2 regions of the Streptomyces sp. NPDC050147 genome follow, and region 1 is predicted to be linked to the other one. Evidence: riboswitches for the same ligand, from Rfam matches in the RefSeq annotation. Region 1 holds a riboswitch; the other holds the start of a gene.

Evidence for each region. A riboswitch is a leader RNA that binds a small molecule or an ion and turns the genes downstream of it on or off. The one in region 1 is predicted to bind S-adenosylmethionine.
Region 2: another riboswitch for S-adenosylmethionine. It lies ahead of thrC (threonine synthase); the one in region 1 lies ahead of AB0I94_RS00960 (aminotransferase class V-fold PLP-dependent enzyme).

The regions. Positions count from the first base shown of each region.
Region 1 is NZ_JBFALJ010000001.1:208,078-211,473, reverse strand. It holds gene AB0I94_RS00970 (cytochrome bc complex cytochrome b subunit) at 1-236, shown strand, start outside; gene trpD (anthranilate phosphoribosyltransferase) at 408-1,472, shown strand; SAM riboswitch class IV at 1,547-1,663, shown strand; gene AB0I94_RS00960 (aminotransferase class V-fold PLP-dependent enzyme) at 1,842-3,215, shown strand; gene AB0I94_RS00955 (glycerate kinase) at 3,167-3,396, opposite strand, start outside.
Region 2 is NZ_JBFALJ010000023.1:128,977-132,372, reverse strand. It holds gene AB0I94_RS30360 (cold-shock protein) at 1-51, opposite strand, end outside; gene AB0I94_RS30355 (MoaD/ThiS family protein) at 476-751, opposite strand; gene thrC (threonine synthase) at 854-2,197, opposite strand; SAM riboswitch class I at 2,191-2,325, opposite strand; gene AB0I94_RS30345 (glucosyl-3-phosphoglycerate synthase) at 2,493-3,396, shown strand, end outside.

The sequences.
Region 1 (3,396 bases):
TCGAGATCCACGAGCCGCTCGGCCCCGAGCAGCTGCACACGCTCACCGCGCACGAGCAGTACGCGCCGCTCGAGATCGGCCCGTCGGTCGACGAGAACGGCGTCGAGCGCAAGGTGTCCGGTTCGCAGAAGCTCCGGGCCAAGCTCTCGAAGGGCTACTACGGGGAGGAAAGCCAGATCCCCAAGCCCACCACCGAGGAGTACAAGGAGATCACGAGCGGCCACGGCCACCACTGATCCTCTGACGCTCTGACCTCCCCGCTCTCGGCTTCGCCCGAGCGGGGGCCCATGGTCGCCACGGCGAGAGCCCCGTCCCATGCGTACCAGTGCATGGACGGGGCTCTTTGCCGTCCCCCGGGCTGGATAAGGTGTTCCTGTCCCATGCCTAGACGAACCCAGGAGCGGCAGATGAGCGCTGTGACCCCCGCAGGAGGCAACACCGCGGCGGCCCGTTCCTGGCCCGGTGTGCTGAACGGTCTCCTTGAAGGGCGCGACCAGAGCGCCGAGGACACGGCCTGGGCCATGGACCGCGTCATGCGGGGCGAGGCGACCGACGCGCAGATCGCGGGATTCGTGGTCGCGCTGCGGGCCAAGGGCGAGACCGTGGAGGAGATCTCCGGACTCGTCCACACGATGTACGAGCACGCCAACGTGATCGAGGTGCCGGGACAGACCGTCGACATCGTCGGCACCGGCGGTGACGGCGCCAAGACCGTCAACATCTCCACGATGTCCGCGATCGTGGCCGCCGGCGCGGGCGCGAAGGTCGTCAAGCACGGCAACCGCGCGGCCTCCAGCGCCTCGGGCGCCTCCGACGTCCTGGAGAAGCTCGGGGTGAACCTGGAGCTGCCGCTGAAGCGGGTCGTCGAGGTGGCCGAGGAAGCCGGGATCACCTTCTGCTTCGCCGTGAAGTTCCACCCGGCGCTGCGGCACGCGGGCGCGGCGCGCAGCCAGTTGGGTATCCGCACCGTCTTCAACGCCCTCGGTCCGCTCACCAACCCGGCCAAGGTGCGGGCCCAGGCGGTCGGCGTCGCCGATCCGCGGATGGCGCCGATCGTGGCGGGGGTCTTCGCCGAGCGCGGGAACTCCTCCCTCGTCTTCCGCGGCGACGACGGTCTCGACGAGCTGACGACCACATCGACCTCCCGGGTCTGGGTGGTGCGGGACGGAGCCGTGCGCGAGGAGGCCTTCGACCCGCGGGACGTGGGAATCGACCTCGTTCCCGTCGAGGCGCTGCGGGGCGCCGACGCGTCGTACAACGCCGAGGTGGCGCTGCGCCTCCTGGACGGGGAGAAGGGCCCTGTGCGGGACGCCGTCCTGCTCAACACGGCGGCGGCGCTGGTGGCCCTCTCGCCGGGCGAGGGCACCCTTGTGGAGCAGATCGGCGCCGGTATCGCGAAGGCGGCAGAGGCGATCGACTCCGGGGCCGCGAAGAAGACCCTGGAGCTGTGGGTGGCGGCCAGCAACAGGTGAGTGTGGTGCCCACCGCGGTCCGGATGCCGGACCGCGGTGGGCACCGAGAAGATCGTGTGGCAAGATGCTGCGCAGGTCATGAGTGACAGCGATTAGGCCCCGGCTCGCTGTCCGGCAACCCTCCGTCCGTGGCGGGGTGCCCCGGGTGAAGACCAGGCCGTACGCAGCAAGGCGTATGGCAAGCGCGGACCCCTGCGCACTCGATGAGTGGCGTACCCCTGGGGTCCTGGTCCTCAAGGGAGCAGTCTCGTGAGCAAGCGAATGCGATAGGGCTTCCCGGCCCCTTTCCCGCACCCCCTTTCTTCGTCACTGCGGCGCCGTACGGGCGCTCCCGCAGTGAACTCGCCTGCCTTCCCACGGGAGTTCGCCATGTCTGTCACCACCGCCGCCGCCGACCAGACCGTCTGTGCCGCCCCGCTGCCCGTCCTCGGCCGTGACGTCACCGTGCCGCTCGTCACCGGCGGCGAGGTGACCTACGCGGCGCTCGACTACGCGGCCAGCGCCCCCGCGCTCCAGCGGGTGTGGGACGACGTGGCCGCGTACGCGCCGTACTACGGCAGCGTGCACAGGGGCGCCGGGTACCTCTCGCAGCTCTCCACCGACCTCTTCGAGAACAGCCGGGCCACCGTCGCGGAGTTCCTCGGCTGCCGCGAGGACGACCAGGTCGTCTTCACGCGCTCGACCACCGATTCGCTGGGCCTGCTGGCCGCCGCGCTCCCCGCCGACTGCCAGGTCTTCGTCTTCGAGACCGAGCACCACGCCTCGCTGCTGCCCTGGCGCGACGCCCGTGTGACGTACCTGAACGCCCCGCGCACCGCCGACCAGGCCGTCGCCACCCTGGAGCGCGCCCTCGCCGACCGCGATCCCTACGGACCCGCCCTGGTCTGCGTGACCGGCGCGTCGAACGTCACCGGTGAGCTGTGGCCGGTCAAGGAGCTCGCCGCCGCCGCCCACGCGCACGGCGCCCGCATCGTCCTGGACGCGGCGCAGCTCGCGCCCCACCACCCGGTCTCCATCAGCGAGCTCGACGTCGACTGGGTCGCCTTCTCCGGCCACAAGCTGTACGCGCCCTTCGGCTCCGGCGTCCTCGCGGGCCGCTCCGACTGGCTGCGGGATGCCGAGCCCTACCTCGCGGGCGGCGGCGCCTCGCGGAAGGTCGCCCGGCGGGCGGACGGCGGCGTGGACGTCGAGTGGCACGACACCGCGGCGCGGCACGAGGCCGGCTCGCCGAACGTCATCGGCGTCTACTCGATCGCCTCGGCCTGCAAGGCGCTGACCGAGGCGGGCTTCGACGAGCTCGTCGCCCGCGAGCGCCGGCTCATCGCGAAGGTGCGCGAGGGCCTCGCCGAGGTGCCCGCCGTGAAGGTGCTCTCCCTCTTCGGCGACGACGCGCCGCGCGTCGGCGTCATCTCCTTCGTAGTCGACGGCTGGAACAGCTCGCACTTCGCCGCCGCGCTCTCCGCCGAGTACGGGATCGGCGTACGCGACGGTCTCTTCTGCGCCCACCCGCTGGTGCGCACCCTGCTCGGCAGCGACCCGCAGACCCAGGGGGAGTGCGGCGCCCCCGAGGCCGCGCCCGGCGAGAAGTCGCTGAACGCGATCCGCGTCAGCTTCGGCGCGGGCACCCCGGACGAGCACGTGGAGCGTTTCGTGCGCGCCGTCAAGGAACTGGTGGCCGACGGCGCGCGCTGGAACTACCGCACCGAGGACGGGCGTTGCGTGCCGGACAGCAACGCCGCCTGAGGCTTGGTCCGCCCCTTCAGGCGTGATCCCAGAACGATCATCCGCAGGGCGCGCTCGGTCGCGTCGGTGAGGAACTCACCGCCCCGGCCGAGCGCCTCGGTGAGCGAGACCGGCGCGGGCAGGATCGCGCTGTAGGCGTCCACACCCTCCGCCCGTACGTGGTGGGCGCCCTGGCCGATCG
Region 2 (3,396 bases), on a different contig from region 1:
GAAGCCGTACCCCTTCTCCGCGTTGAACCACTTGACGGTGCCCTGAGCCATGCCTAACTCCCCTATTACTGGCCCTTGCACGGACCCGCACTTCGCGGACCCGGGTCAGACCTCACCCCCCCAATGGGTTGTGGAGGCGTGCGCCGGAACGCGTCGACCGCGGCTGAATGTATCTGTCCAACTGCCCTCTGCAACAGGTCAATCGGACGAGAATTCTGGGCACGCCTGAACGGTGATATGCGGAGAATTCGCCGGAGTTCAGGGCAAGTCGGGCCAGACAAATGCCACGGGAAGGGCAAATGGGCAGTGCACATTGGCTACTTCTTGTCGCCCTCAGGGCGACTTCGTATATGCGCTGGGCACAAACGGGGAAGCTCGCTTCCCAACTGTACCGCGCTCAACCACATGGAATTGCCCCCTCCGTTTCTCTCGCGGAGGGGGCAATCGCCATTACGCAGGGTGTTTCTGTAAAGGATCAGCCACCCGCGACGGCGGGGATGATCGAGACCCCGGCACCGTCCGGCGTGGCCGTCTCAAGACCCTGCTCGAAGCGGACGTCGTCGTCGTTCACGTAGACGTTCACGAAGCGCCGCAGCTTGCCCTGGTCGTCCAGGACACGCGCCGCGATACCGGCGTGCTTGGCCTCCAGGTCGGCGATGACCTCGGAGAGGGTCGCCCCCTCGGCGGCGACCTCGGACTCACCGCCGGTGTAGGTGCGGAGAATGGTGGGGATGCGGACGTTTACGCTCATGGATTCACCTCGGGGTGCGTGGGGCCCCTTCAGGGGCGCGGGGAACTGCGCGACCAGCCACGACGGTCCGCAGGCGGAGAGAAGGCTCAGGCCCTACGGCGGTTAACCGGCGAGCCCCGCGGCGCGGAACGCCTCAAGGCTGGGGCGAATGGTGGCGGTGGCCTGCGAAGTCTCAGCGACAGCGTCAAGCGTCTTGAGACCGTCACCCGTGTTCAGGACCACCGTGGTCAAGGCGGGGTCGATGAGCCCCGCCTCAAGCAACTTCTTCGTGACGCCCACCGTCACACCACCGGCGGTCTCCGCGAAGATCCCCTCGGTCCGGGCGAGCAGCTTGATCGCGTCCACGACCTGCTCGTCGTTCACGTCCTCCACCGCGCCGCCCGTGCGGCGCGCGATGTCCAGGACGTACGGCCCGTCGGCGGGGTTGCCGATGGCCAGCGACTTGGCGATGGTGTTCGGCTTCTGGGGGCGTACGACGTCGTGGCCGGCCTTGAAGGCGGTGGACACCGGCGAGCACCCTTCCGCCTGCGCGCCGAAGATCTTGTAGGGCTTGTCCTCCACGAGGCCGAGCGCGATGAGCTCCTTCAGCCCCTTGTCGATCTTCGTGAGCTGCGAACCCGAGGCGATCGGAATGACCAGCTGGTCGGGGAGGACCCACCCCAGCTGCTCGCAGATCTCGTACGCGAGGGTCTTGGAGCCCTCGCCGTAGTACGGCCGCAGGTTCACGTTGACGAAGCCCCAGCCCTCGCCCAGCGGGTCACCGATGAGCTCGGAGCAGAAGCGGTTCACGTCGTCGTAGTTGCCCTCGATGCCGACGAGTTCGCCGCCGTAGACCGCGGCCATGACGACCTTGCCCTGCTCCAGGTCGTGCGGGATGAACACGCAGGAGCGGAAGCCGGCGCGGGCCGCGGCGGCGCCGACGGCGCCCGCGAGGTTGCCGGTGGAGGAGCAGGAGAGCGTGGTGAAGCCGAACGCGCGCGCCGCCTCGATGGCCTGCGCGACGACGCGGTCCTTGAAGGAGTGCGTCGGGTTACCGGAGTCGTCCTTGACGAACAGCTTGCCCTGCTCGACGCCGAGTTCACGCGCGAGGTTGTCGGCCTTGACGAGCTTGGTCCAGCCGGGGTTGATGTTCGGCTTCTCTGCGACGTTCGCCGGGACGGGCAGCAGCGGGGCGTAGCGCCAGATGTTGTCGGGGCCGGACTCGATCTGCTTCCTCAGCGCCTCGGGGTCACCGGTCGGCAGGTCGTACGCGACTTCGAGCGGGCCGAAACAGGCCTCGCAGGCGAAGATCGGGCCGAGGGCGTACAGCTCGCCGCACTCGCGGCAGGAGAGGCCCGATGCGGGGCCGAGATCCACGGATCCCCGGTCAGCAGCCGAGGTGGAGGGGGTGGTGTCGATCGTTTCGACAGTCTGCGCAGCCATGGAGGCGAGGCCCTTTCTCCTCATCTTCCCCGCGACGCATCTCGCCGCGAGACGGAATTGGCACCTTCCCCACCGAGACCTCGCGTGCGCGGTCGGCGGGATGGTTGCCGGGGCTTCAACGGGCCGTATCCCTCTGCCCCTCTGGATGAGCGGTATGGCGCCCGGGCTTCAGGGGCCCGGGGCATTTGTCGCGCGACGACCCCGGCATGCGATGGTCATCGGCGTTGTTCAAGACTGTAACCGACGGCCTGGACCCTTGAGATAGTCGTCCGAACCGCGAGATGGATCACATGTAGGCCACACACAGGAGGAGCCACCCGTGCTGGAAGAGGCCGAGCGCTGGCTGACCAGGCGTTCCTGGTCCGTTGCCGACCGTCCCCTCAGCGCACTCGTCGCCGCGAAGCGGGCGTCGGGGGCCTCGGTGAGTGTGGTCCTGCCCGCGCTGGACGAGGAGGGGACGGTCGGCGAGATCGTCGCCGAGATACGCCGCGAGCTGGTGGAGAAGACCTCGCTCGTCGACGAGCTCGTGGTGATCGACTCCGGTTCGCGCGACCGTACGGCCGAGGTCGCCCGGAAGGCGGGCGCGCGGGTCGTGCACCGGGACGTGATCCTGCCGCGCATCCCGGCCCTGCCCGGCAAGGGCGAGGTCATGTGGCGCTCGCTCCTGGTGACCGGCGGTGACATCGTCGCGTTCGTGGACGCGGACCTGAAGGAGTTCTCGGCGGACTTCGTCACCGGGATCGTGGGCCCGCTGCTGACCGAGCCCGACGTGGACCTCGTGAAGGCGATGTACGACCGCCCCCTGGGAGAGAGCGCGGGGCAGGGCGGCCGGGTCACCGAGTTGATGGCGCGTCCGCTGCTCAACATGCACTGGCCCCAACTGGCGGGCTTCGTCCAGCCGTTGGGCGGCGAGTACGCGGCGCGCAGGTCCCTCCTGGAGCGGCTGCCGTTCCCCGTCGGCTACGGGGTGGAGCTGGGGCTGCTCGTCGACGCGCTGCACACCGTGGGCCTCGACGCGCTGGCGCAGGTCGATGTCGGTGTGCGCAAGCACCGGCACCAGGACGGGCAGGCGCTCGGCCGGATGGCGGCGGCGATCTACCGGACGGCCCAGTTGCGGCTCGCGCGCGGCCATCTCGTACGGCCCGAGCTCACGCAGTTCGAACGGGGCGAGCAGGGGTTCGAGCCGCGGACCCATTCGGTGGACACGGAGGAGCGCCCACCGA